DNA from 4 places in the Nakamurella flava genome. Region 3 is predicted to be linked to each of the others. Evidence: riboswitches for the same ligand, from Rfam matches in the RefSeq annotation. Region 3 holds a riboswitch; each other region holds the start of a gene.

Region 1 (7,045 bases), 1.1 Mb from region 3:
CGAGCACGTCGGTCCCGGCCGCGCCGACCGCCGCCTGGTCGGACGCAAGGCCCTCGGGCACTGGGATCCGGCCACCCGCGGTCACGATCCGCTGCAGACCATCCTCGGTCAGGAGAACGTCCGGCTGCCCGGCCTGCTGCCCCTGCGCCACGGCCGCATGGCGTCCTCGCCGTGGGCCTACTACCGGGGCGCGGCGGCGGTGATGGCGGCCGACCTGGCCTCGACCCCGCACACCGAGATCATGGTCCAGCTCTGCGGTGACGCCCATGTCCTGAACTTCGGTCTCTGGAACACCCCGGAGCGCACCCTGGCGTTCGACCTCCGCGACTTCGACGAGACCCTGCCCGGGCCGTTCGAATGGGATCTGAAGCGTTTCCTGGCCAGCGTGCCCGTGCTCGCCCGGGAGAACGGGGTGAGCCAGGAGCTGGCCGTGCAGGCCGTCCGATCGGGATACCGGGAGTACCGGGGATGGATGCGCCGGTACGCGACCTCGACGATCCTGCAGGTCTGGTCGGACACCGTCGACGCCGCATCCCTGGTGCACTTCCTCTCCGGCGCGGAGGACAGCGGCCTGGACCAGCTCATCGAGAAGCAGGCCCGCAAGCGGACCAGCCGGGGGGCGGCCAGGAAGTTGGTGATGGTCTCCGACGGCCGGCGACGCATCTCCGAGGATCCGCCCTACCGCTCGCACGACCTGCGCCAGTTCGCCGGGACCCTGCAGGAGGCCATCGACAACTACCTGCACTCGGTGCCGGCCCAATTGTCCAGCCTGCTGTCCCGGTTCGACATCGTCGACGTCGTCCAGCAGGTCGTCGGGGTGGGCAGTGTCGGCATGCGGATCGGTCTGATGCTGGCCGAGGAGCGCGCGTCGGGCGACCCGCTCTTCTTCCAGATCAAGGAAGCGACGGCGTCGGTGTACGAGCCGTTCCTGGCGCCGGCCAGGCAGGACAACCACGGCGCCCGGGTGGTCCAGGGCCAGCGACTCATCCAGTCGGCCGGTGACATGTTCCTGGGGTGGACGTCAGTGGGGGTCGGCGACGACCGGACGGATTTTTACGTGCGCCAGTTCCGCGACGGCAAGGTGATCCCGCGGGGCGACGTCATCGCTCCGTACCTCGGCCAGTTCGCCGGCGCGTGTGGCCGCGTCCTGGCCCGGGCCCACGCCCGCAGTGGCGACGCCGCCGCGATCGCCGACTACCTCGGCACGAACGACAAGGCCGAGGAGGCGCTGGTGCGTTTCGCACTGGCCTACGCCGATCAGACCGAACGGGACCACGCCCAGCTCGCCGCCGCGGCGGCGGACGGCACCATCTCCTCGACCGAGGGGTGGCCGGGCAAGTCCTGACCCGGTGCGGCCCCGGGCCCGGCGACCGCGATACTGGGGCGCGACGTCGTCGTCACCCCGGAGGTCTGCCTGTGTCCACCCTGCTCGCCCGTCACGCCACCGTCCTGGTCACCATGGACGAACAGCGCCGGGAGATCCCCGACGGCGGTCTCTTCGTCCGCGACGGCGTCATCGAGCAGGTCGGGCCCACTACGGAGCTTCCCGAGACCGCCGACCAGGTCATCGATCTCACCGATCAGCTGCTGCTGCCCGGGCTGGTCAACGGGCATCACCACCTCGACCAGGTGCTGACCCGCAACCTGCCCGCCGGGCAGAACACCAATCTCTTCCCGTGGTTGCGGGCCCACTACGAGATCTGGGGTTCCCGCACCCCGGAGGCTGCCCGGACCGCCACCCTCGTCGGCGGTGCGGAGCTCGCCCTGTCCGGGTGCACCACGCTGTTCGACCACGCCTACGTCTTCCAGAACGGCTGCCGGGTCGACGACCAGATCGGCGCGGCCGCCGAGCTGGGTATCCGGTTCGCGGTGTCCCGCGGGAGCATGTCGCTGGGGGAGTCGCAGGGCGGCCTGCCGCCGGACTCCTGCGTGGAGGACGAGGACGCGATCCTGGCCGACTGCGAACGGGTCATCGCCGCGCACCACGACCCGCGGCCGGGGTCGATGACGCAGATCGTGCTGGCCCCGTGCTCGCCGTTCTCGGTGACCTCGCAGCTGATGCGGGACTCGGCCGAGCTCGCCCGCCGGCACGGGGTGCGGCTGCACACCCACCTGGCCGAGACCCTCGACGAGGAACTGTTCACCCTGCAGCACCACGGCCTGCGGCCGGTGGCCTACATGCAGGAGCTCGACTGGGTGGGCGACGACGTCTGGTACGCGCATGCCATCCACGTCGACGACACCGAGATCGCCCTGTTCGCGGCGACCGGGACGGGCGCCTGCCACTGCCCGTCGTCCAACATGCGGCTCGCGTCGGGCATCGCGCCGGTGAAGAAGTACCTGGACGCCGGAGTGCCGGTCGGCCTGGGCGTCGACGGTTCGGCCAGCAACGACAGTTCCAACATGCTGGCCGAAGTGCGGCAGGCCATGTTGCTGGCGCGGCTGCGGATGGGTCTGCGCCCACCGGAGGGCCCGGCGAGTCTGCTGCCCACCTCGCACCCGCTGCGGGCGCACGAATGGGTCACCGCCCGGCAGGTGCTCGAACTGGGGACGCTGGGCGGTGCGCGACTGCTGGGACGCACCGACATCGGCGCCCTGACGGTCGGCAAGCGGGCCGACTTCTTCACGCTCGACCTGAACACCATCGACTTCGCCGGTGGCCTGGCCGACCCGGTGGCCGCCGCGGTGTTCTGCGCGCCCCAGCGGGCGAACTGGACGGTGGTCGACGGCCGGGTGCTGGTGCAGGAGGGCCGGGTGGTCACCGTCGACATGGAGCCGGTCGTGGCCGAGCACAACCGGCACGCCGCGCGCATGGCCGGGATCGGCTGAGCCGAAGAGGGCGGCGCTGCCCGAGAGTGCTCCACCGCCCGGCAGGGAAGGTCATGGACCCAAAGCCAGCGCCTGGGATGCAGATACCCGCGGCAGGGCGGGCGAAACACCACGGCGTGCAGACCCTCTCGGTATATCGATGATCATCCGGTCACTCGGTCGATGAGGGCGGGCGTATTCCCGCCGGCCGTCCACCACCCGAGGCGAGATGTCGGTCAGCGTGGTCTGTCTCACGCTGACGGGGGCCACAGATGTTTGACCGCATCGCAGCGGTGATCTACCTTGATCGCAGGTCACGAGTTCCAGCGCACAGCCCCGGCTTGTTGGACGGCAACCCTCCCATCGCGGCGGGGTGCTCCGGGTGAGGACCTGGTCGGCATCGACGAGATGCCGGCAAGCGCGCGGCCCGTTCCACCGGGCCCCTCAGGGAAGAACCGAACGCATGACGACCACGAACGACCAGCCGGCGCAGCGCCGGGTCGTGTCCGTGCTGTCCGTGCAGCGACGTCACGTCGATCTGCAGCGCGTCTCCAGCGCGCTCTGTTGTCGCTGACCACGACCTCGGTTCCCGGCACCCACTGATCCGTCGCCGCCCGGCCGCTGTCGGCCGCTGACGGTCCCTCCCGCGTCCCCGACGGTGGTCCGCTCCGCGGATCGCTGATCAACGCGCGGCCCGGTCGGCATCGACGTCCCCTCGCGCAGAGTGCGTCCCCGGCGCACATCGCCGCCGCGGCCGGCCATCTGGGCGGGGCGGCCGCATCCGGGACGCCGCGCACCTCCGGTCCGACCTTCCCGCAGGACCGTCACCGTCGACGGACCACCGCACCGGCCATCGCCGTCGGTGTTTTCCCCTCGCCTCGGCGACGCCCGAGCACCTCGACCCTCGGGCGACAATTCTTCGAAAGGCCCTCCCATGACCAGACGCTCGCTCCGGCGGCGCCTCGCCTCCACCACCGCGGCCACCGCCGCCGCACTGGGTCTGGTGATGACCCTGGCCGCCTGCGGTGGCGGCAGCATTGCCGCGACGGGATCGACCACGTCGGCTCCGTCGGCGACCGTCGCCGGCACGGGCACCGACCTGTCCGCGGTCACGCTGCGGGTCGGGGAGACCGGCTGGAAGCAGCAGGAGCTGCTGCTGCAGAGCGCCGGACTGGCCGACACCCCGTATCGCACCGAGTTCAGCCTGTTCCAGGGCGGCAACCTGCAGTTGGAGGCGCTGGGGGCCGACGCCATCGATCTGGCCAGCGCCAGCGAGATCCCGCCGATCTTCGCCGCCCAGTCCGGTGGTCCCGGCTCGCTGACCATCTCGGCCGTGCGGCAGGGCAACACCCTGACCCAGGAGGTGGTGGTTCCCGAGGGGAGCACCATCGCCTCGGTCGAGCAGCTCAAGGGCCGCAAGGTCGCGTACGTCCAGAACACCACCGCGCACTACTTCCTGTACCAGTCGGTCGCCGCCGCCGGGCTGCAGTGGTCGGACATCGAGGCCGTCCCGCTGTCCACCAGCGACGGTCTGGCCGCGCTGCTGTCCGGGCAGGTCGATGCGCTCGCCTCCTACGGCAACGCGGTCATCACGGCCCACGCCAAGGGCGCCACCACGCTGGTCGACGCGCGCGACATCCTGTCCGGCAACTTCCTGTACGTCACCCGGCCGGCCACCAACGCCGACCCGGCGACCAAGGCGGCGATCCTGGACTTCTACGACCGACTCGAGAAGGGCTTCGCCTGGGCCCGGTCCCACCCTGACGACTGGGCCGCGGTGATCGCCCGGGAGACCAAGCAGCCCGTCGAGCAGGCTCGGCAGGTCTTCGTGGACGGGGAACAGCAACGCCCCAGCCACTTCGTCCCGACCTCGGCGCAGGCCATCGCCTCCCAGCGGAAGATCGTCGACACCTTCGTACAGGCCGGCATTCTCACCGCCACCGTCGACATCGGCCAGTACTGGACCACCGAGTACGACCAGGGCCTTCAGGCGATTCAGGCGGCCTCCGATGCCGGCTGACGCGATTGTGCGGCCGGTCACCGGACAGGTCGGCGCCGGTGTCATCACCGCGCAACGGCCGGCCGAGCCGGCTTCCGGGCCGGCACGGACGGTGGCCACCACGGTGGTCGCCGGCCACACCCGTCGCCGGGGCGGCCGCCCCGCCGTGCCGCGCTGGGTGGTCAAGACGATCAGCCCCCTGGTGCTGGTGATCGGCTGGGCGGTGGCCAGTGCGTCCGGCCTGCTGCCGCGGACCACCCTGGCCGCACCGCAGGACGTGCTGGTCAAGGCCCGCGAGCTGTGGTCCTCCGGCGAGCTGCCCCGGGCCATCGCCGCGTCGGCCGAACGGGTCGGACTGGGACTGGCCATCGGCGTCACCGCCGCCGTCGTCATCGCCCTGCTGTCGGGCCTGTTCCGGCTGGGTGAGGACATTCTCGACGCCCCGATCCAGATGCTCCGCACCGTCCCGGTCATCGGGCTCATCCCGCTGCTGATCATCTGGTTCGGCATCGGCGACGAACCGAAACTGATCCTCATCGCTCTCGGTGTGTTCTTCCCGCTCTACCTCAACCTGTTCGCTGGGATCCGCGGCACCGACCCCGCCCTCATCGAGGCGGGCCGCACCGTCGGGCTGCGCCGCTTCGGCCTGATCCGGCACGTCATCCTGCCGTCCGCGGTGCCGTCCGGCCTGGTCGGTCTGCGGTATTCGATCGGGGTGTCCTGGCTGATCCTCGTCTTCGCCGAGACCATCAACGCCACCACGGGTATCGGCTTCCTCATCAACAACGCCCGCGAGTTCTTCGAGACCGACACCATCGTGCTGTGCCTCGTGCTGTACGCGGTCCTCGGGCTGCTCGCGGACGTCTTCGTCCGCCTTCTGGAAAGGGTGTTGCTGGCATGGCGACCGACCTTCACCGGAGCCTGAGCGCCGCCCGGGTCACCGGCCTGACCAAGACGTTCGGTGACCGCCGGGTGATCGACGACCTGCACCTGGACATCGCGCCGGGGGAGTTCGTCGCCCTGCTGGGGGCCAGCGGCTGCGGCAAGAGCACCCTGCTGCGGGTGCTGGCCGGCCTGGACACCGAGATCAGCGGTCGAGTCGAGGTCGCGGACCGGCGGGCCGTCGCGTTCCAGGCGCCCCGGCTGCTGCCGTGGAAGAAGGTCTGGCGCAACGTCGTCCTCGGCCTGCCCGGCCGGCCGGACCGCGCCCGGGCTGAGGCGGCCCTGGCCGAGGTCGGTCTGAGCCACCGCAGCGACGTCTGGCCCAAGGTGCTGTCCGGGGGTGAGGCGCAGCGGGCGTCACTGGCCCGCGCGCTGGTCCGCGAACCCGACCTGCTGCTGCTCGACGAACCGTTCTCGGCGCTCGACGCCCTGACCCGGCTCACCGCCCAGGCGCTGGTCGCCGACCTGTGGACCGTTCACCGCTGCGCCGTGCTGCTGGTCACGCACGACGTCGAGGAGTCGGTCCGGCTCGCCGACCGGGTCCTGGTGATGCGGGACGGCGTCATCGCCCATGAGGTCGTCGTCGACCTCCCCCGCCCGCGGGACGTGGCCGACCCCCGGGTCGTCGCGCTGCGGGCCGAACTGCTGGCCCACTTGGGGGTGCATTCCTGATGAGCGTGTCCATCCTGGATCACCGGTCGTCGGCCCGGCCCGCCGACCGTGACGCCCACCGGGCGCACCTGTTGACCCGGCTGCGCGACGAGCTGTCCGACGGTGAGGTCTTCACCGGCGACGATGATCTCGATCGCGTCGCCACCGACCGGTCCGGTCACCGATTGCCCGGCCGGCCACTCGCCCTGGTCCGACCGTGGACGACCGCCGGCGTCGCCGCGACCCTGCGGCTCGCGTCGGCCACCGGCACCGTGGTGGTGCCCCGGGGCGCCGGCACCGGCCTCTCCGGAGGGGCCAGCGCACCCGACGGCTCCCTCGTGCTGTCCACCGAGCGGTTGAACCGGATCCTGCAGATCGACCCGGCCGACCAGGTCGCGGTCGTGCAGGCCGGGGTGGTGACCGCCGACCTGGACGCCGCCGCGGCCGAGCACGGGCTGACCTACGCCCCCGACCCGGCCAGCTGGCGGCAATCGACCATCGGCGGCAACATCGCGACCAACGCCGGCGGTCTGCACTGCGTGAAGTACGGCGTGACCCGCGAGTCGGTGCTGGCCCTGACGGCGGTCCTGGCCGACGGCACCGTGCTGCCGGTCGGTCACCGCACCATCAAGGGCGTGGCCGGCT
Region 2 (7,045 bases), on a different contig from region 3:
CGCCGTTGGTCCGGCTGTCGTCGGCGTGCGGTGAGGTCGTCGAGTCGATGATCTGCAGCCGGTAGGCACCGCTGATCGTGGGGTCGGGTTCCGGGACGGTCGCGGCGATCATGACGTGCCCGGTGTCGCGGGACTGCGTGTCCGGGCTGACGAGCCAGGCCACGATGTCGCCGGGGCGGATCTCCGGGACCGTCGGCACCCGGGTCCAGTGCGCGTCACCGGCGCCGAGGCGCGAGAAGAAGCCCTCGAAGTCCTGGGCCAGGGCTCGGCCCGCGGAGGCCGTGGTCGGGATCTCGGCCAGCGCCGCCGGCGAGACCTGCGTGAGCGTGTAGTCGATGAAACCGGAGCAGTCGTAGTCATACCGGCCGGCGGCGGCGTCCACCGCCGTCTCGTGCTGGTAGTCGCTCTGCCGCATCCCGCTGAGCTGGGTCTGGGCGGAGGCCAGCAGGGCCGCCGTTCCCGCCGTGGCCGGCGATGCGGTGGTACTCGACGTCGACGGGGTGGGCTCGGCGACCGACGACGCGGCCGGCTCGGCACTCGGGGTCCCGGTCGAGCTGGTGGCCCTGCCCGCGCCACAGGCCGGCAGCACGGCGAGAACGAGCGCTGTCAGCGCAATCCAAGACGCCGCCCCTGTGGTGGAGGACGCCGTCGACCGATTCATGAGCCGGAGTAGATCACCGGCCCGGTGCACCGACGCGGCCGATCACCGGATCGAGATCGCCCGCCGGTCGCGGCGGGCCCCGCCCGATGGTCGAACGGGAACGCCGCGCCCGACGGGCGGCAGCCTCAAAGCCAGGGCGCGAGTGCCGGCAGCGGCCGGTCGTCGTCGGCCGGCACCGGCCGTCCGTCGACGACGACGTACTCGACGCGCGGTCCGTGGGCGGCGATCTCGGCGACGGCCGCGATCAGTCGCTCGGCGTGTTCGGTGGTGGAACCGAGGCCGACGGAGACCCGGACGGCCTGTCCCGGTCCGGTGCCGTCGGAGCAGCCGGCCGCCCCGAGCAGCCGGCGGACCAGCGGGTGTGCGCAGAAGGCGCCGTCCCGGACGCCGATGCCGTGTTCGGCCGACAGCGCCGCGGCGACGATGGAGGCGGGCACCCCGGCGACGGTGAAGGTGACGACACCGATGGAGTCGGCGGCGCCGCTGAACAGGGTGTGCACCGACACCCCGTCGATGGCCGCCAGCCCGGCCCGGATGGTGTCGGTCAGCGCCGCCTCGGCCTGCTCGCGGGCCGTCGCGTCGGAGGTGGCGAGGGCGTGGCAGGCAGTGGCCAGGGCGACGGCGCCGGCGACGTTGGGCGAGCCGGCCTCGTGCCGTTCCGGGCCGGTCTTGTAGACGGTGCCGGTCTCGGAGACCGTCGCGGTGGCGCCGCCGCCGATCAGGTACGGCGGGGCGGCGTCGAGCCAGTCCGAGCGCCCGACGAGCACGCCCGCCCCGTACGGCGCGTAGAGCTTGTGGCCGGAGACCGCGACGTAGTCGACGCCCAGCTCGGCGATGGAGAACCGGCGGTGCGGGGCGAGTTGGGCGGCGTCCAGGGCGATCCGGGCGCCCCGGGCCTTGGCGACCCGGGCCAGCTCGGCCACCGGCCACAGCTCGCCCGTCACGTTGGAGGCGCCGGTGATGACGACGAGGGCCGGGCCGGGTGCCCGACGCCGCAGGGCGTCGTCGACCGCGCCGACCGCGAGTTCGGGCAGCGCCGGGACGGGCAGGCGGACGACGGTGCGCCCATCGATGCCGTCCTGACGCTCCCAGGGCAGGAGCGCCGCATGGTGCTCGGACTCGAACACGACCACGGTGGTGCGGCGAGGAATGCTGTGCGCCAACAGGTTCAGCGAATCGGTGGTGTTGCGCGTGAAGATCACGGTGTCGTCGGCGCGACCGCCGACGAACGCGCGGACCGGCTCACGGGCGCCTTCGTAGAGCGCCGTGGACAGCTTGGAGTGCCAGCCGGCGCCGCGGTGGACGCTGGCGTACCCGGCGATGCTGCGCTCGACCGCTTCGTGCACGACGCGCAGCGCCGGGGCCGACGCGGCGTGATCGAGGTTGGCGTAGGCGATCTCGCCCCCGCCGACCAGCGGCACGAGGGCGTCCTGGCCGACGATGTCGAGCCCGGGGGCATGGGGGTGGGTGACGGTGGGGCGGTCGGCGCACGCGGTGGCGGCGTCGGCGAACCGGGGGAGGGGCCGGTGGGTGAGGGCGGCCAGCAGGTCAGGACGTCCGGCCAGGTCGAAGGAGGAGTCGACGAGAGTCATCGGGGTGCTCCGCAGGTACTCGGGGGCCACCCGTCGGGGAAAGGCCCGCGCTTGCCGGGGCGCCCTTCGCGCCCGGCCAGGTCTTCACCCGGGGCACCCCACCGCGGAAGGAGGGTTGCCGGTCAGCAAGCCGGGGCTATCTGCTGACACTCATGACCTACGCCGGGGACGATAGCACCGGGTCCGTGGCGGCCGGGACAGGGTGTGGCCCGGGTCACATGGTGGTGCCGGGGTCCCGGGCCGGACCGTGGACGGTGGATGCTCCCGGCCCGGAGATGACCGTTCCGACGATGGTGTTGGGCGGTACCGACCCGCCGGTGATCGGCGTGGTGCGGGCGTCCGGGGCGTCCTCGGCCGGCGGTCGGCGGACCAGAGCGGCCATGACGACGAGCCCGAGGACGGCGATCCCGCTCATCGCCAGGAAGGTGACGGCGGCTGCGGTGTCGGAGGCGTGCAGCGCCGGGATGAGATAGCGCTGCAGGTCGGGGTCGAAGCTGTTGTAGTTCAGGCCGGTCTGCTCGGCGGCCTGCATGCTGTCCCGGAACCGATCGGCGGTGTCACCCGGCAGGTCCTGCCCGGCCCGTTCGACGTTGTCGAGCAGGTTGGAGACGTAGACGGTGTGGAACAGCGCGTACAGCAGCGCGATGCCGACGGCCCCGCCGCCCTGTTCGGCGGTGGCGGAGACGCCGGAGGCCTGACCGTCGTCGCTGTCCGGGATCGAGTCGAGGCTGACCGGGTCGTTCACGGTCAGGGTGATGGCCAACCCGATGCCGTAGAGCAGGAGGCCGGGCAGCAGCGCGAGGTAGGTGTCGTGGCCGACGCCGATCGCCAGGGCCACCCCGGACAGCGCGATGCAGGCGAAGCCGGCCATCAGGGGCGGCCGGCCGCCGGCCTTGTCGTACCAGCGTCCGGCCAAGGGGGCGAGCGCGATCATCGGCAGGGTGGTGGGGATCAGCGCGAGCCCCGCCAGCGCCGGGTCCATGCCCAGGTTGAGGATCAGGATGAGCGGCAGGATGACGCCCAGGCCCATCTCGCAGACTCCGGCCAGGCCCTGGGACAGGGTGGCGCCCAGGTAGTTCCGGTGCCGGCGGAGCAGCGTGAAACTCATCAGCGGGTTCTTCGCGGCCCGTTCCCGGCGGACGAACAGCACCGCGGAGACGACGCAGACGACCAGCGGAACGACGACCCCGGGGGACGTCCAGCCCCAGACCGTGGTCTGGGCCAGCCCGAACACCAGGCCGACCAGGATGAGGCTGAGCAGCCCGGCGCCGGTGAAGTCGATGTGCGCCTTGCCCGTGCGGGGCTGATCGGCCGGGACCGATCGCAGCGTGGCCAGCACGGTCAGGATCAGTAGCGGGACGTTGACCAGCAGCACGGCCCGCCAGCTCAGCGTGGAGGTCAGGACGCCGCCGATGGTCGGGCCGAGCGCCCCGGCGACGGCGGCGACTCCGCCCATGGTGCCCAGCGCCCGTCCCCGCGCGCTCTTGGGGTAGGCGGCGCTGACGATGGCGACCGAGGCGGGCAGCATCAGCGCGCCGCCGACGCCCTGGACGACCCGGGCGAGCAGCAGGATGCCGAACGTCGGCGCGAACCCGGCCAGTGTGGAGGCGCCGCCGAACAGCACGCTGCCGATGAGGAAGATGCGCCGCAGGCCGAGCAGGTCGCCCAACCGCCCGCCGAGGACCAGGAGGCCGGCCAGTGGCAGCAGGCTGCCGTTGAGCACCCACTGGACGAGGGCGGACCCGATACCGAACGAGTCCATGATGTCGGGCAGCGCCAGCGGGACCGCGGTCTGGTCGACCAGGATCATCGCGTTCGCCAGGGTCATGGCGACGAGGACCAGCGTGGGGGAGGCCGAACGACCGGAGCCGGACCCGGGGTCCGCAGAGGAGGCTGCCACTGCTGAACGGTAAGGGGAGTGGGCCCGGCCCGACAGTGGAAAGCCGGAAGGGAGGACGCCGGGCACCCGAGCGGGTGACGCCGGCAGAGAGATGATGCTGGTGGCCAGGGCCGGGATCGAACCGGCGACCTTCCGCTTTTCAGGCGGACGCTCGTACCAACTGAGCTACCTGGCCGAGAAAGGGCCGGCTTCACCGAAGTGAAACCGGCCCCTCTGGCGACCCCGACGGGACTTGAACCCGCGACCTCCGCCGTGACAGGGCGGCGCGCTAACCAACTGCGCCACGGGGCCTTGGCTGTGCGGCTCCGAGACCTTACCAGTCTCACAACCGCGGTACTGCGTACCCCCAACGGGATTCGAACCCGTGCTACCGCCTTGAAAGGGCAGCGTCCTAGGCCGCTAGACGATGGGGGCTGGGATCTGACACCCAGCTCCAACGGCTGTCCGTTGGGAGCTCAGAGAGCATACGACACGGGGTCGGCCACTTCCAAAACGGCGGCCGCGGGGTCCGCCCGCGGGCGTCGTGCGCGCCCGGCTGCCGCCCGGTCCCCGCCGCACGATCAGGTGGCACCGCCCCGTTGACCTGCGGTGTCGCGCGGTCGGACCCGCAGTATTCCGAGATCCATCAGAGCGAGGAGTACAGCATGGCCATGGTCCGACCGCCCGTCACCCGACCCCTGGCGGCCGCCGCCTGTGCGGTGGTGTTGTCGCTGACCGCGGGGTGTGTCGGCGGTGCGTCGCGGGCCGACGGCACCTCGGCGTCCCCCACCGGCACGACGGCCTCCGCCGCCGGGTCCACCGCGACCTCGCCGTCGACCCCCGGGGGGCCGGCCACCAGCCTCGCCCGTGGGCAGCTGTTGACCGACGCGCCCCTGACCGGAGCGGCGGCGCTGCCCAGCGCGGCCCGCAATGCGCTCATCACCTACGTGTCCCAGGGACCGGACGGGCGCCCCGTCGTCGTGTCCGGCACCGTCTCCACGCCCGCGGGCAACCCGCCCGAGGGCGGCTGGCCGGTGCTGAACTGGGCCCACGGCACGACCGGGTGGGCCGACACCTGCGCGCCCTCTCTGGATACCGCCGACGGCCCGGAGCACGACTATCTGGGCGGTGTCTCCGACGTCATCGACACCTGGGTGTCCAAGGGCTACGCCGTCGTCCGCACCGACTATGTCGGTCTGGGGACGCCCGGCGGTCATCCCTACCTCGACGGGGGCTCGGAGGCCGACGCCGTGATCGACATCCTGCGCGCGGCCCGTCAGCTCGATCCGTCCATCGGTGCCCGGTGGGTGGTGGCCGGACACAGTCAGGGCGGGCAGGCCACCCTGTTCACCGCGGCCGAAGCCGCTGCGCAGGCCCCTGATCTGCCGCTGCTGGGTGCGGTGGCCATCGCGCCGGGCGGCGTCCACGTCGGCGACGCCGTCGCCGGCCTGGCGTCGGGTCAGGGATCCGAGGCGCTCGAGGCGTTCCTGCCGGTGATCCTGCTGGGTGCGCAGTCGGCGGGGGTGGACGTCGTCCCCGATCAGGTCCTCGCCGATCAGGCGTTGCCCGGGCTCGCCGTCGGCCGCGCCCAGTGCCTCGGGCAGGGCCGGGACATCGCCGCCGTCCCCCTCGATGCGTACCTGCGACCCGGTGCCGACCTGACCGGGGTGGTCGACTACCTGGACCAGCAGGATCCACGCAACGTGACCCCTCGGGTGCCGGTGATGGTCGCCCAGGGCACCGCCGACACGGTGGTTCCCCCGGCGGGAACCCAGGAGCTGGTGCAGAAGTACTGCGCCGCGGGTCTGGACGTGGACCTTCGGCAGTACGACGGCCAGGATCACCGCGGTGCCGTCACCGCCTCCAAGGACGACGCCCAGCAGTACGTCGCGGCCCTCTTCGCGGGGTCGACGCCCTCGTCCACCTGCGGCAGCTGAGACGAGGACGGATCACGGAAGGGGCGGTCGACACGGTCGACCGCCCCTTCGCCGTGCTCAGCCCTGCATGTCCTCCAGCTGACGGCCCTTGGTCTCCTGCACCCACTTGCTGACGAAGAAGAACGACAGCAGGGCGAACAGCGCGTACAGGCCGTACGCGACCCCGAGGCTGAGGTCCTTGAGGTACGGGAAGCTGACGGTGATGAGCCAGTTGGCGACCCACTGGCCGCCGGCGGCCAGGGACAGCGCCGCCGCGCGCATCCGGTTCGGGAACATCTCGCCGAGCAGCACCCAGACCACCGGGCCCCAGGACATGCCGAACGCGACGACGAACAGGTTCGCGGCGAACAGGGCGATGATCCCGGACGCGCTGCCGAAGACCGCGGTGTTCAGGTCGGGGGTGCCGTTGACCACGGTGGCCGTGCCGAAGATCAGGGCCATGATGCCGAGGGTGACCGTCATCCCCAGCGAACCGATGATGAGCAGCGGCTTGCGGCCGACCTTGTCGATCGAGGCGATGGCGATGAGGGTGGTGGCGATGTTGATGATCGACGTGATCACCGTGATGATGAACGACTGCGATTCGGAGAAGCCGACGGCCTCCCACAGCACGTTCGAGTAGTAGAAGATCACGTTGATGCCGACGAACTGCTGGAACACCGACAGCAGCAGGCCGACCCAGACGATGCCGGCGATGCGACCTGAAGGTCCTCGGAGATCCTTCCAAGACGGCTCGGTCTCCCGCTCCATCGTCTTGCGGATCTTCTCGATCTTCTCGTCGATGTTCTTCGGTCCGAGCAGGCGGGTCAGCACCTCCTTGGCCTCCGGAATGCGGTGCTTGGCGATCAGATAGCGCGGTGACTCCGGGATCGTCAGGGCCAGGGCGCCGTAGACGACGGCGGGAATGGCCATGGCCAGGAACATCCAGCGCCAGGCCTCCATGCCCAGCCACAGCTCGTTCCGGGAGTCGCCGGCC
Region 3 (7,045 bases):
GTCATCCCCATCCTGGCACCGCACCGTGACCGGCCGGTGAAGTCCGACACCAAGCCCCAATCCCCCGCGCGAGCGCGGCCGACCTCCGCGGGTCCCCGGATGTCAGTTGCCGACGGCATCCCGGACGACATCCGCGACGGCCCCGGCTTCGATGAGGAAACCGTCGTGGCCGTACTCCGAGTGCAGGACGTGCAGTGCCCGGCAGGCGGGGGCGGTGGCCAGCACCTCGCCCTGGGCGGGCGGGAACAGGCGATCGGAATCCACCACCGCAACGGTCAGCTCGGCCGTGATGCGGTGCAGGGCGGCGGTGATGCCCCCGCGGCCCCGGCCGATGTCGTGGGAGTTCATCGCCTCGGTGAGCACCAGGTAGGAGTTCGGGTCGAAGCGGCGGCCGAGCTTGCGGCCGTGGTGGCGCAGGTAGGACTGCACGGCGAACTGTTCGGCGGCACCGTCGACGGCCGGCTGCGGGTCACGGCCGAAGCGCACGTCGAGCTCGAGCGCGCTGCGGTAGGTGGCGTGGGCGATCTGGCGGGCCACCGCCATCCCCCGCACCGGTCCGGCGCCGGGGTAGTAGTCGCCGCCGCGGAACTCGGGGTCGAGTCGGATCGCGTCGAGTTGCGGTGTGCTCCAGGCGATCTGGTCGCCGCTGAAGGCCGCGCCGGTGGCGATGGCGACCGATCGGGCGACCCGGTCGGGATGACCGACCGCCCACTCCACGGCTCGCATCCCGCCCATCGACCCGCCGACGACGGTGTGGAACCGCTCGATGCCCAGGTGGTCGGCGAAGGCGACCTCGGCGGCCACCTGGTCGCGGACGGTGATCCGCGGGAATCGCGATCCCCACGGCCGGCCGTCCGGCGCCGGGGACGACGGGCCGGTGGTCCCCCGGCAGCCGCCCAGCACGTTGGCGGCCAGGACGTAGAGCCGGTCGGTGTCCAGCGGGGCGCCGGGGCCGATCAACCCGTCCCACCAGCCCGGGGTCGGCTGCTGGGGTCCGGCCGGCCCGACGACGTGGCTGTCCCCGGTCAACGCGTGCAGCACCAGCACGGCGTTGTCGCGCCGGGCGTTCAGGCGCCCCCACTGCTCGTAGGCCACGGTGAGGGCGGGCAGCGTGGTGCCGTCCTCGACCGTCAGTCGGCCGAGATCGGCGAACCAGCGGTCGGTCCCGGCGTCCGGTCGGTCGGCCGGGCGACCGCCGGTCACCGGCCCGACGGCGACCACGGGGTCGCCACCGGACCGATGCACCGACGTCATCGCCGAGGTCGGTCTGTCCACGGACCGGTCAGTCCTGCTTGGCCGCCCGGAAGCCGGCCTCCAGGTCGGCGAGGATGTCGTCGATCCCCTCGATGCCGACGGCCAACCGGATCAGGCCCGGGGTGACACCGGTGGTCAGCTGCTCCTCCGGGCTGAGCTGGCCGTGCGTGGTCGACGCCGGGTGGATGACCAGCGAGCGGACGTCACCGATGTTGGCCAGGTTGGTGAACAGCTCGAGCGCGTCGCTGAACGCCGCGCCGGCCGCCACCCCGCCCTTGATCTCGAAGGAGACGATGGGCCCGCCGCCCCGGGGGGCGTACTTGCGCTGCAGGTGGTTCCACCGGCTGGACTCCAACGCCGGGTAGGACACCGACTCGACCTCAGGCCGGTCGGCCAGCCAGCGGGCCACCGCCTCGGCGTTGGCGTTGTGCCGCTCGACCCGCAGCGACAGCGTCTCGATGCCCTGCGAGATGAGGAACGCGTTGAACGGCGAGATGGCCGGGCCGACGTCGCGGAGCAGCTGCAGCCGGGCCTTGAAGATGAACGCCACGTTGGCCTTGAACAGGCCCTCCGGGCCGAGGTCGCGCCCCCAGACCAGGTTGTTGTAGCTGGGGTCGGGGTTGTTGAAGCCGGGGAAGCGCCCCGGGTCGGCCTGCCAGTCGAAGTTCCCCGAGTCGACGATGACGCCGCCGATCGCGGTGCCGTGCCCGCCCAGGTACTTGGTCGCCGACTGGACGACGATGTCGGCGCCGTGCTCGATCGGCCGGATCAGCCAGGGCGTGGGCACCGTGTTGTCGACGATCAGCGGCACCCCGGCCTCATGGGCGACGCCCGCGACCCCGGCGATGTCGAGCACGTCGAGCAGGGGGTTGGAGATGGTCTCGCCGTACAGCGCCTTGGTGTTGGGCTTGATCGCGGCCCGCCAGGACTCGAGATCGTCCGGATCGTCGACGAAGTCGACGGTGATGCCGAGCTTGGGCAGCGTGTAGTGGAACAGGTTGTAGGTGCCGCCGTAGAGACGCGGCGAGGAAACGACATGGTCGCCGGCCTGGGCGATGGTGAGGATGGCGACGCTCTCGGCGGCCTGCCCGGACGCGAGCAGCAGCGCCCCTACCCCACCCTCCAGGGAGGCGATGCGATCCTCGACCACGGCCTGGGTCGGGTTCATGATCCGGGTGTAGATGTTGCCGAGTTCCTCGAGCGCGAACAGCTTGCGGCCGTGCTCGGACGAGTCGAAGGCGTACGACGTCGTCTGGTAGATCGGCAGCGCCCGCGCCTTGGTGGTGGGGTCGGGCTGCTGGCCGGCATGGATCTGACGCGTGTCGAAGGACCAGTTGGTGCTCATCGGGGATGCACTCCTGCCGAGACAGGGACCGGTCCCTGGTCGGATGACCTCTGGGGTCCCGGTCCGCGCTTGCGAACCGCCACCGCAGCGGCCCGCCTGGTCGTCACCCGGGGCACCCCCACCGCGGAAGGAGGGTTGCCGCCCAGCCGGCCGGGGCCTGTGGCTGGGACTCAAGACCGTGCCCGGAGTGTAACGGCGATGTGTCGCCGCCGTTCGGCCGGGTGGGTGAACGTCCGACCTCGCCGTCGTGACGGTTGTGAGATGGGCCGCGATCCGCGGCCGCGGCACCGAACCCCGCGCCCGGCCGGGCCAGACTGGACGGCATGTCCCCCCGCGCCCTGGTCACCGCGTTCCGCGTCGTCTCCATCGCCGAGGCCGTCTCCTGGACGGGCCTGCTCATTGGCATGTACTTCAAGTGGATCGCCGGGACGACCGAGGTCGGGGTCAAGGTCTTCGGCCCGATCCACGGCGGGATCTTCGTGGCCTACGTCGTCGTGGCGCTGCTGACCGCTCGGGCCCAGCGCTGGACCTGGATCACCACCGGCCTCGCCCTGGTCGCGTCGATCCCCCCGTTCTTCACCCTGTGGTTCGAGCGGTGGGCGCTGCGCACCGGCCGACTGGACCCGCAGCGGGCCCTGCGCACGGCCGGCTGAGCCCGGTACGTCAGGCCGACCCGCTGATCACTCCGACGATCAGCACCGCGTTGAGGGCGACGATCGCCGCCGCGATCAGCCAGCCGAGCACCCGGACCGGGCGTCCGCTGACCGAACCCTCCATCACCGTCGCGTCGCCGGTCAGCCGCAGCAGCGGCACGAGCACGAACGGCAGCCCGAACGAGAGCACCACCTGCGACAGGATCAGCACGGTCGTCGGGTCGGCACCGACGGCGAGCAGCACCAGGGCGGGCGCGAGGGTCACGGCCCGCCGGACGAACAGGTTGATCCGGCGGCGCAGCAGACCCTCCATGATCGCGCTCCCGGCGTAACAGCCGACCGATGTCGAGGCCAGGCCGGAGGCGAGCAGGCCGAGCCCGAACAGCACCCCGATGCCGGTGCCCAGCGTGGCGCTGACCGCGGCGTGCGCGCCCTCGATGGTGTCGACGTCGTCCCGTCCACGCAGGGCCGAGGCGGCCAGCAGCAGCATCGAGATGTTGACCGCACCGGCGAGCAGCATGGCCAGGACGACATCGAGCCGAGTGGCCCGCAGCAGCCGGGTGCGCGCCGGCCCGGCCGGGGTCCGCTGGTCCCCCGCTCCGAACCGGTCCCGGGTGAGTGCCGAGTGGAGGTAGACCACGTGCGGCATGACGGTGGCGCCGAGCATGGCCGCCGCCAGCAGCACCGATCCCAGGCCGTCGAAGCGGGGCACCAGTCCGGCGGCCACCTCCGCCGGGTCGGGTGGGGCGACGAAGAGCCCGGACACGAAGCCGATGGCGATGACGAGCAGGAACGCCGTGATGACGCGTTCGAACGGCCGCTGGCCGCCGCGGTCCTGCACGGCCAGCAGCCCCAGGGACACGACGCCCGAGATGAGACCGCCCAGCACCAGTGGGACGTCGAACAGCAGGTACAGCGCCACCGCTCCGCCGATCACCTCGGCCAGGTCGGTGGCCATCGCGACGGCCTCGGCCTGCGCCCAGTAGGCCAACCGGCCCGGGGTGCGCAGCCGGCGGCCGAGCAGCTGCGGCAGGGACGCGCCGGTGACGATGCCGAGCGACGCCGAGAGGTACTGGACCAGACCGGCCGCCGCGGTCGCGACGACCAGCACCCAGGTCAGCAGGTAGCCGTACGACGCCCCGGCCGACAGGTTCGCGGCGACGTTGCCCGGGTCGACGTAGGCGACCGCGGCCACGAACGCGGGGCCGAGCGCCGACCGCAGGGCCAGACGCGAGCGTCGCAGGCGTGAACCGGGTACCGCCGCGCTGGAGGCACCGGGCAGGGTGTCGCGGGTCCGCGAGCGCTCGGTGTCGGCCGCCGCCCGGCTCGCGTGTCGGTCCTCCACCGGTCCCGCTTCTCCGTTCCGCTCGATCCGCTGTTCGACGCTGCCCCGGTCGCCCGGCGCGGCCCCCCGATGGGGCAGCATGCCATCGTGAGTTCCCTCCCCGTCGCCCGCACACCAGATCCGTCGCTCGCCCCGCCGCTGCGCTGGGGGGTACTCGCGCCGGGCCGTATCGCGGCCGGCTTCACGGAGGCGCTGCACCGCCACACCCGGCAGCGGGTGGTGGCCGTCGGTTCCCGGTCGGCCGAGCGGGCGGCCGCCTTCGCCCACCGGTTCGGCATCGCCCGCTCCCACGGCTCCTACCAGGCACTGGTGCAGGACTCGCAGGTCGATGCGGTCTATGTGGCCTCCCCGCACAGCGAGCACCACGCGCAGGCCCTGCTGGCGATCGCCGCCGGCAAACCGGTACTGGTGGAGAAGGCGTTCACCCGCAACGCCCGCGAGGCCCGGGAGGTCGTCGATGCGGCCGCCACGGCGGGGGTGCTGGTGATGGAGGCGATGTGGACGCGGTTCCTGCCGCAGACCGACGTCCTCGGACAGCTGCTGGCCGACGGGGCCCTCGGCGAGGTGACGACCGTGCTGGCCGACCACGGTCAGTACTTCACCCCGGACCCGACGGACCGGTTGTTCGATCCGCACCTGGCCGGCGGGGCCCTGCTCGACCTCGGCGTGTACCCGCTGTCCCTGGCCTCGTTCGTCCTCGGGGTGCCCGGGACACATCCTCCGGTGGACGACGCCCCGGGCGTCGTCGCGGTCGGCACGCGCACGGAGACGGGTGTCGACGCCCAGGTCTCCCTGGTGCTGAGCGCAGGCCGCGCGCAGGCCTGCCTGTCGACGACGTTGCTGGCCGTCACGCCGACCACGGCCGCGGTCTGTGGAACGGCGGGCCGGGTGGAGTTCACCGGCCCGTTCTATGCCCCCGCGACGATGACGCTCTGGCCCACCGGATCCGACGACCCGCTGGTGCGGCCGGCCGACGACCTGCCGGGGTCGGGCGGGATGGCCTACGAGGCGGCGCATTTCGCGACGCTGGTGGACGGCGGCGCGACCGTGTCGCCGCTGTTGCCGCCGTCGGAGTCGGTCGCCGTACTCGAGCTGATCGACGAGGTGCGTCGGCGGCTCGGGGTGGTCTACCCGGGCGAGTGATCGCCCTGCAACCGGGAGGCCTGGGTGCGGGCGACGGCCCGGAGTTCCGACTCCGGATCGTCTCCCGCCGCCCCGGCCCGCGCGGCGATGCGGTAGAGCCGCTCGCCGACCGAGTCGCCGGTGGGCAGATCGAGGGGTAGACCGTGCCGGGCCGTCCGGGCGCCGATCTTGCCGGCCAGTGCGGCGGCGGGTTGGCCGAGCGCCACGCCGTCCAGCGGACCGGACCGGCCGGGTTCGGCCGTCTTGAGTTCGTCCCAGCGGCGCTGCTGGTCCGCGGCCGTGTGCAGCCGTTCCCGTTCGGTGGGGTCGGCGAAGACGTGCGGGTGCCGGCGGACCAGCTTGTCGACCAGATCGCCGGCGACGTCGTCGATGTCGAAACCGCCCTGTTCCGCGGGGGTCTCGGCGGCGATGCGGGCGTGGAAGAGGACCTGCAGCAGGACGTCGCCGAGTTCCTCACGGACGGCGGCGGCGTCGCCCCGTTCGATGGCGTCGACGAGCTCGTAGCACTCTTCGACCAGGTAGCGGAGCAGGGTCGCGGGCGTCTGCTCGGCATCCCACGGGCAGCCGCCGGGGGAACGCAACCGGTCCATCACCGCGATGGCGTCGAGCAGGGTGTGACCCGCCGGGGGCTGCTCGGCGGGGTTGCCGACGATCGCCGGGGCGAGGGGTGGGAAGCGGTCGGTCACAAGCCGTCCCCGACCGGGATCACGGCGACGGACAGGGGATCCCAGGCGCCGATCCTCGGGTTGACGGTGACCCCCACCTGCTCGGCCGTGGGGGCGAGCAACAGGGCGCCGAGGTCGAAGATGGCCGACAACTGCTGGCTGGGGCCGCCGCCGGCCCCCTGGGAGGCCGCGGCCAGGTCGTCGGCGGTCAACCGGCCCGGCTGCTCCTGCCGGCTGGTGATCCGCAGGACGGCGACCCCGCCGTCCGCGGCCGGAGCGAGGATGACGTCGCCGACCGCGGCGTGGTAGACGCCGAGCGCTCCGAGGGCCGGCCGCGTGGTGAGCTGGAACTGCTGGCGCACCGGGTTGCTGGACGTGGAAACCTCGGTGTCGACGACGTCGGGCTGGCTGAGCCAGCGTGTCCGGGTGGCCACCGCGGCCGCCCGGTCGGCGACCAGGACGCCGTCGACGCCGACGGACACGTCGGTGACGGCCGCTCCCTCGGCGGGCAGCGCGGCGAACCATCGCTCGAGGAGCAGCAGGTCCCGGACGGCGCGCCGGCCGACGTCGCCGGACCCGCCGGTGGCGGACGCCGACTGGGCCAGGGCGGTGCTGACCTCCTGCTCGGAGACGGTGATGC
Region 4 (7,045 bases), 410 kb from region 3:
CGTCCACGCCGTGCCGCCGGACCGGCTGCAGGGTGATCTCGGTGACCAGATCCGGGGTCAGGCAGGCGTCGAGCATGGCCGTCCCGGCGCGGACCGCGCGGTACTCGGGCAGGGATCGACCGGCCTGCCGCATGAACCAGACCGCCGGTCGCTCGGCCCGTTCCCCACGATAGGAACGGATCAACGCCGAGTCGGCCGTGCGGCCCGACGTCAGCGGATGGTCGTCGGGCAGGGGAGTCCCGGAGATCGCCGGGCCGGCAGGAAGCGCAGACATGATGATCCATGATGACCTGCCCGCGGACGTCCCGGCGCGAGAGGTCTGCCACGCGCGGGTGACGGATCGATGTCACCGACGTAACACACCGGACCACGGCCCACCCGCCGGTCGTCACCGCAGGTCAGCGGCCTGAAGGCGAACCAGGTGAGGGTAGCCTTCGTGGAACGCGACAGCCCCTCGCGGTTACATTTTCGTCATGCTCACGGTTCTCGGTGCCAGTCACCACGACCTGGAGCTCCCCCAGTTGGAACGCCTCGCGGCTGGCGGGGAGATCCTCGCCGCCCGTCTCGCCGATCTGGTCGCCGTCCCGGACGGCCCCCTGACCGGGGTCGTGCTCCTCGCGACCTGCAACCGGCTCGAGATCTACGCCGACGCCGTGCGGTTCCATGACGCCATCGACGCGGTCACCGCGGCGGTCGCCGGAGCGACCGGCATCCCCGAGGCGGAGGCCAGCGCCCTGCTGCAGGTCCGGGTCGGCGCCCCGGTCGCGGCCCACCTGTTCGGCGTCGCGGCCGGCCTGGACTCGATGGTGGTGGGTGAGGCCGAGATCGCCGGTCAGGTCTCCCGCGCCTTCCGGGCCGCGCAAACCGCCGGTACGACGTCACCGGCGCTGCATCAACTTTTCCAGGGTGCCGCGCGTGCCTCGAAGCGGGTGGCCACGGTCACCGGTCTCGGCGCCGCGGGTCGTTCGGTCGCCTCGGTCGCGCTGGATCTGGCCGTCGGCACCGGCGACCCCCTGGTCGGCACCCGCACCCTGATCGTGGGGACCGGCGCCTATGCGCGGGTGGTCGCCGCCGAGGTCCGGGCTCGTGGCGGTCAGGATCTGTTTGTGCATTCGCCCAGTGGTCGGGCCACGGCCTTCGCCCACCGGCACGGTGCCACCCCGGTCGATGCGGATGCTCTCGCGGACGCACTGGCCACCGCCGACCTCGTGGTCACCTGCAGCGGCGCCGGCGATCCGGTCATCGACGAACTCCTCGTCCGGCGGGTCGTGGCCCGCCGCAGCGCGCCGCTGCCGATCGTCGATCTCGCGCTGCGTTCCGATCTGACCCCCCAGGCCCGGGCGGTCCCGGGGGTGCGGGTGGTGGATCTGCGCAGCGTCGCCGGGCAGGCCGACTCTCCGCACATCGAGGCCATCACCGCGGCCCAGGACATCGTCATCGCGGCCGTCGCCGACTACGAGGATCAGCTCGCCCAGCGTCGTCTGGATCCCGCGGTGGTGGCGCTGCGCCAGCACGTCTCGGGAACGGTGACGAAGGAACTCGAGCGGCTGCGGGCCAAGTACCCGGCCGACATCGCGGCCGACGTCGAACGCGCCATGCACCGGGTGACCCAGTCGCTGCTGCACACCCCGACCATGCGGGCCAAGGAACTGGCGCTGTCGGGCGACAGCGCCGGCTACCTCAGCGCCCTGCACACCCTCTTCGGCATCGACATCGAGGGCCACGCTGCCGCGCACCCGGCCGGCCCGGTGTCGGCGAAGGCCACCCGCCCCGCCTGACGGGTCGACCGCACGCGTCAGCCGATGGGAACACCGCCGGTGGCGGCGATCCCGGTCACCCCCGCGCTGCTGGCGGGGTTGCCGACCCCGCGGATGACACGCCCTCCGACCGGGCGAGCCCGCGAACCGAGCAGGAATCGAGAAGCGGAGCTGCCGGTCGGCCCCCTACCGTCGTCGATGGATTTCGGACGACTGGGGAGAGGACGACCGATGAGCGCGGACACCCGACAGAACGGCGACGACACCGGTTTCAGCGACGCCGAGAAGGCCGCGATCAAGCAGCGGGCGGCGGAGTTGCGAGCCCAGGGCGGCAAGGGGGCAGCCAAGAAGGAGCGGGAGGCGCAGGCCTGCCTGGACGCGATCGAGGCCCTCACCGGATCCGATCAGGCGATCGCCCGGCGACTGCACGTCATCGTCACCGAGGAGGCGCCCCAGCTGGATCAAAAGACCTGGTACGGCTTTCCGTCCTATGCCCGGGACGGCAGGGTCGTGGTCTTCTACCAGCCCGCTTCCAAGTTCGACACCCGTTACGGGACAGTCGGTTTCCAAGAGGACTCCCGCCTGGACGACGGGGCGATGTGGCCGACCTCGTTCGCGGTGCTCGAGGTCACCGACGACGTGGAGCGGCAGCTTCGCGACCTGGTGCGGCGGGCTGCCGACTGACCCAGTGGCCCACGGCCGACGAATGGTGCAGCGACAGCTCTCTCGAACTGTGGCTGCACCGCTCGCCGAGCGGTGTCGACCCGGTGATGGGGCCGCCCGATCGTCAGGCCAGCCCCGCCTCTTCGAAGGCGGCCAACGTCGGCGCGATGCGTGCGGTCGGCCCGACGACGTGGGCGATGGCGTCGAGGGTCTTGAGCCCGTCGCCGGTGTTGAAGATGACGGTCTCGGCCTCGGGATCGAGCTGCCCCGTGGCCAGCAGCTTGCGCAGCGTCGCCACGGTCACGCCGCCGGCGGTCTCGGCGAAAATGCCCTCGGTCCGGGCCAGCAGCTTGATGCCCTCGATGACCTCTTCGTCGGAGACGTCCTCGACCGCACCGCCGGTCCGGCGGGTGACGTCCAGGACGTAGGGCCCGTCGGCCGGGTTGCCGATGGCCAGCGACTTGGCGATGGTGTCCGGCTTCACCGGGCGGACGGTGTCGGTGCCGGCCTTGAACGCGGTGGCGACAGGGGAGCACCCGGTGGCCTGCGCCCCGAACACCTTGTACTCGGAGCTGTCGACCAGGCCCAGATCGATGAGCTCCTGGAAGCCCTTGTCGATCTTGACCAGCTGCGCGCCCGAGGCGATCGGGATGACGACCTGCTCGGGCAGCCGCCAGCCGAGCTGCTCGGCCACCTCGAAACCGAGGGTCTTGGAGCCCTCGGCGTAGTACGGCCGGACATTGACGTTGACGAACGCCCAGTCGTCCTGCTCGGCGGCGATCTGACCGGCCAGCCGGTTGATGTCGTCGTAGTTGCCGTCGACCGCGACCAGCGTCCCGCCGTACGCGGCGGTGGTGAGGATTTTCTGCTGCTCGAGGTTCGCGGGCACCAGCACGACGGAGCGGATCCCCGCGCGGGCGGCCGCCGCGGCCACCGCGTTGGCCAGGTTGCCGGTGGACGGGCAGGCCAGGACGGTGAAGCCGAGTTCGCGGGCGGCGGCCAGGGCGACGGCCACGACCCGGTCCTTGAAGGAGTGGGTCGGGTTACCCGAATCGTCCTTGACCCACAGCGTCTTCATGCCGAGCTCGCGGGCCAGGTTGTCGGCCCGCACGAGCTTGGTCTGGCCCGGGTTGATGTTCGGGGTGTCGGCGATCCCGGCCGGGACCGGCAGCAGCGAGGCCCAACGCCAGATGTTGTCGGGACCGGCCTCGATCTTCTTGCGCAGTGCCTCGCCGCGCTCGGTGAATTCGTACGCCACCTCGAGCGGGCCGAAGCACTCGGTACAGGCGTAGTAGGGGCCCAGCTCGATGCGCGAACCGCACTCGCGGCAGGACAGGGCGACAGCAGGGCCGAGGTCCACCGTGGAGGTGGCAGCGGTCGGCGCCGGGGTCAGGACAGAGGTCATCGCGAGGTCTCTCCTCATCTTTCCCGCCGTGGCGGGACGGAAGTGGCACCTGCCGTCGACGTCCGTCGCCGCGCCGCACTGGGCGCTTGTGGCGATCCGGTCATCGGCAGTGGTTGCCGGGGCTTCAACGGGCCGTGTCCCTCTGCCCCTCTGGATGAGTGGGTGATGCAGTTGTCCGGTCAGGATAACTCAGCCGCGCAACCCTCCCGGCCGTGGCCTCTGTCACCGGCAGAGCCGGGTGGTTCCCCGGACCGAACCGTCGGAGGCCGGGTGTCGGTGGCACCTGGCACGATGACGCGGTGCCCGCCGGAACCGCCCCCGCGCCCCTGGTCCTCGTCACCGGGGACGAGCCGTTCCTGGTCGACCGCGCCGTGCTGCGCACCCTGGCCGCGGCCCGCAAGGCCGACCCCGCGGTGGAACGGCGGGAGGCGGTGGCCGCCGGTCTGAGCCCGGCCGATTTCGCCGACCTGGTGGCGCCGAGCCTGTTCGCCGAGCCTCGCGTGGTGGTGGTCCGCGGGGTGCACGAGTCGGCAAAGGATCTGGCCGCCGCGTTGACCGGGTACGTCAAGGACCCGGTCGACGGGGTCACCCTGGTGATCCACCACGGTGGCGGCGCCCGCAACAAGGCCATCGCCGACGCGTTCGCCAAGGCCGGTGCCGACGTCCAGACCGCGGCGAAGATTACCCGTCCCGCCGAGCGGACCGATTTCGTGGTGAAGGAGATCCGGCGGGCCGGCGGGACGAGCACGGCCGAGGCCGTGGCCGCGCTGATCGACGCCGTCGGTTCCGACCTTCGGGAGCTCTCGTCCGCCGCCGGGCAGCTGGTGGCCGACACCGGCGGCACCGTGGACCTGCCCGCGGTCCGTCGCTACCACCGCGGACGGGGCGAAGTGAGCGGTTTCGCGGTCGCCGATGCCGTCGTCGCCGGCGACGTCCGGGGCGCCGTGGAGTCGCTGCGCTGGGCGTTGACCATCGGTGTCGCCCCAGTCCTGATCGCCGACGCACTGGCCGACGGCATCCGCACGGTGGCAAAGGTCTCCGGGGTCCGCGGCGGCGGCAATTCCTACGCGCTGGCCGGTCAGCTGGGGATGCCCGCCTGGAAGATCGACAAGGCCCGGACGGCCGCCCGGGGGTGGAGTGCCGACGGATTGGCGGAGGGCATCCGGGTGGTCGCCGACCTCAACGCCGCGGTCAAGGGCGTCGCCGCCGACCCGGAATACGCCGTCGAGAAGGCCGTCCTGGACCTGCTGGCGGCCCGTCGCCCCCGCTGAAGTTGGTCTTTCCGGCGGTGTCCCGCCGACCGGGTGGCTTCGGTGAGCTCCCGAACGGCGTCGAGGGGACCAACAACCCGCAAACGCAAGAACGCCGGGTCACCCGTGGGTGCCCGGCGTCGCTGCGTGAAGATCAGGTCAGAGAGCGTTGACCTGCTGGGCCAGCGCCGACTTGCGGTTCGCGGCCTGGTTCTTGTGGATGATGCCCTTGGAGGCGGCCTTGTCCAGGCTGCGGCCGGCGGCCTTCAGTTCGACGGTCGCGGTCTCCTTGTCGCCCGCGGCGACGGCGGTGCGGACGCGACGGACGGCGGTCTTCAGCGCCGACTTCGCGGACTTGTTGCGCAGACGGGCCGCCTCGTTCGTGCGGATCCGCTTGATCTGGGACTTGATGTTGGCCACGCCGGATTGCCTTCGTTTCGTCGTCTTGGTGGGTGTTTCCGTCGATCCGTACGACCGACCGACGGGCATGCCACAACGAGCGGCACGCGCGACACTCAAGATTACCAGCCGGACACCGCGGCGCCCAACCGTCCTGGTCATCGGCCCGTCGTCCGGCCCCGGCCGACGGGGCCACCGCGGTCCGGCCGGTGCCGGGAAGCGACAGGCGGGTGATCATGGGGCCATGACCGGTACGCCGCACCGCCTGCCCGCCGCGCTGGCCGCCCTGCTCGGCGGCGCCGGGGTCCTGCACTTCGTGGCGCCGCGACCGTTCATCGGCATCGTGCCCCGCAGTCTGCCCCGGCCGGAGGCGCTCGTGGCGCTCAGCGGGGCCGCCGAGATCGGGTGTGCCGCGCTGCTGGCCGTCCCACAGACCCGGCGGGTCGGGGGCTGGGCGTCCGCCGCGTTGTTCGTCGGGGTCTATCCGGCCAACGTCTCGATGGCGCTGCGGTCCACCGCCCGCGGCTCCCGCCGGCCCGTCTGGTACCGCGTCGTCGCGTGGGCCCGGCTGCCCCTGCAGGCGCCGCTGGTGCTGGCCGCGGTCCGGGTCGCCCGTCGCGCGTGATCGTCTCCGGCCCGTAGGGTCGCCCGTCGTGTACGTCCTGCTGCCCCCGTCGGAGACCAAGGCGCCCGGCGGTGACGGCCCGGCGTTGGACCTCGACGCGTTGGCCTTCCCCGCCCTGAACGCGACCCGCCAGACGCTCATCGGCCAGCTCAGCGCCCTGTGCGGTGGCGACCGCGCCCGGGCTCGCGCGGCCCTGGGGGTGGCAGCCAGCAAGGACGCCGAGATCGAGGCCACCGCGGAGCTGCGGACCGCGGCGACTCGGCCGGCGCTGCAGCGTTACACCGGCGTGCTCTACGACGCCCTGGATCTCGCGTCCCTGCCCCGCTCCGGGCAGGCTCGGGCCGGGGCCCGGCTGCTGGTGGCCTCCGCCCTGTTCGGAATGGTCCGCGGGGACGACGCGATTCCGGCCTACCGGTTCTCGGCCGGCTCCCGGCTTCCCGGGCGCGGCCCCGTCGCGGCCGACTGGCGGGCCCCCCTCGGACCGGTGCTGGCCGATCTGCTGGCCGACGGCGCGCCGGTCGTCGATCTGCGCTCCGGTGCCTACGCGGCGTTCGCGCCCGCCCCGGGCGCCATCACGGTGCGCGTGCTGTCCGAGGCGGTACCGGGCGACCCGACCACCCGGTCGGTGGTCAGCCACTTCTCCAAGCACGCCAAGGGACTGCTGGCCCGCGCCCTGGTGGCCAGCCGCGCCGACATGGCCGACGCGGCCGCTGTGGTCCGGGTCGCCCGCAAGGCCGGGTTGCGGGTGGAGCGCACGGGCCCGACCACGCTCGAGCTGATCACCTAGGGGGCTACGCCCGGGGGGCGACCACCCCGACCCGCTGCTGGGCGTCCCACCGGTAGACCGGCCGCCCCGCGATCCACACCTGTTCGGCCCGCTGCATGACATCCAATGGATCCCCGGACCACAGCACCAGGTCGGCGGACTTGCCGACGGCGAGCGACC

The links. A riboswitch is a leader RNA that binds a small molecule or an ion and turns the genes downstream of it on or off. The one in region 3 is predicted to bind S-adenosylmethionine.
Region 1: it holds a riboswitch for S-adenosylmethionine, as region 3 does, so the genes downstream of both, FDO65_RS23215 (putative leader peptide) here and FDO65_RS09095 (bifunctional o-acetylhomoserine/o-acetylserine sulfhydrylase) in region 3, are expected to answer to the same signal.
Region 2: it holds a riboswitch for S-adenosylmethionine, as region 3 does, so the genes downstream of both, FDO65_RS13105 (aminotransferase class V-fold PLP-dependent enzyme) here and FDO65_RS09095 (bifunctional o-acetylhomoserine/o-acetylserine sulfhydrylase) in region 3, are expected to answer to the same signal.
Region 4: it holds a riboswitch for S-adenosylmethionine, as region 3 does, so the genes downstream of both, thrC (threonine synthase) here and FDO65_RS09095 (bifunctional o-acetylhomoserine/o-acetylserine sulfhydrylase) in region 3, are expected to answer to the same signal.

The regions. Positions count from the first base shown of each region.
Region 1 covers NZ_SZZH01000001.1:888,568-895,612, forward strand. Annotated here, with positions in the region: gene FDO65_RS04015 (DUF2252 domain-containing protein) at 1-1,345, shown strand, start outside; gene FDO65_RS04020 (8-oxoguanine deaminase) at 1,417-2,829, shown strand; SAM riboswitch class IV at 3,121-3,235, shown strand; gene FDO65_RS23215 (putative leader peptide) at 3,272-3,382, shown strand; gene FDO65_RS04025 (ABC transporter substrate-binding protein) at 3,743-4,828, shown strand; gene FDO65_RS04030 (ABC transporter permease) at 4,818-5,732, shown strand; gene FDO65_RS04035 (ABC transporter ATP-binding protein) at 5,705-6,421, shown strand; gene FDO65_RS04040 (FAD-binding oxidoreductase) at 6,421-7,045, shown strand, end outside.
Region 2 covers NZ_SZZH01000003.1:292,738-299,782, forward strand. Annotated here, with positions in the region: gene FDO65_RS13100 (hypothetical protein) at 1-661, opposite strand, end outside; gene FDO65_RS13105 (aminotransferase class V-fold PLP-dependent enzyme) at 787-2,253, opposite strand; SAM riboswitch class IV at 2,296-2,411, opposite strand; gene FDO65_RS13110 (MFS transporter) at 2,468-4,153, opposite strand; tRNA gene FDO65_RS13115 (tRNA-Phe) at 4,252-4,328, opposite strand; tRNA gene FDO65_RS13120 (tRNA-Asp) at 4,368-4,444, opposite strand; tRNA gene FDO65_RS13125 (tRNA-Glu) at 4,495-4,567, opposite strand; gene FDO65_RS13130 (alpha/beta hydrolase family protein) at 4,798-6,069, shown strand; gene FDO65_RS13135 (sugar porter family MFS transporter) at 6,127-7,045, opposite strand, start outside.
Region 3 covers NZ_SZZH01000001.1:2,016,435-2,023,479, forward strand. Annotated here, with positions in the region: gene metX (homoserine O-acetyltransferase MetX) at 103-1,275, opposite strand; gene FDO65_RS09095 (bifunctional o-acetylhomoserine/o-acetylserine sulfhydrylase) at 1,283-2,599, opposite strand; SAM riboswitch class IV at 2,660-2,777, opposite strand; gene FDO65_RS09100 (DUF3817 domain-containing protein) at 2,923-3,252, shown strand; gene FDO65_RS09105 (Nramp family divalent metal transporter) at 3,263-4,678, opposite strand; gene FDO65_RS09110 (Gfo/Idh/MocA family protein) at 4,667-5,740, shown strand; partial or broken gene FDO65_RS09115 (nucleoside triphosphate pyrophosphohydrolase) at 5,746-6,420, opposite strand; gene FDO65_RS09120 (SurA N-terminal domain-containing protein) at 6,423-7,045, opposite strand, start outside.
Region 4 covers NZ_SZZH01000001.1:1,605,343-1,612,387, reverse strand. Annotated here, with positions in the region: gene hemE (uroporphyrinogen decarboxylase) at 1-274, opposite strand, end outside; gene FDO65_RS07315 (glutamyl-tRNA reductase) at 474-1,778, shown strand; gene FDO65_RS07310 (iron chaperone) at 1,989-2,441, shown strand; gene thrC (threonine synthase) at 2,545-3,825, opposite strand; SAM riboswitch class I at 3,837-3,986, opposite strand; gene holA (DNA polymerase III subunit delta) at 4,125-5,096, shown strand; gene rpsT (30S ribosomal protein S20) at 5,235-5,495, opposite strand; gene FDO65_RS07290 (DoxX family protein) at 5,719-6,099, shown strand; gene FDO65_RS07285 (YaaA family protein) at 6,128-6,886, shown strand; gene FDO65_RS07280 (amidohydrolase) at 6,891-7,045, opposite strand, start outside.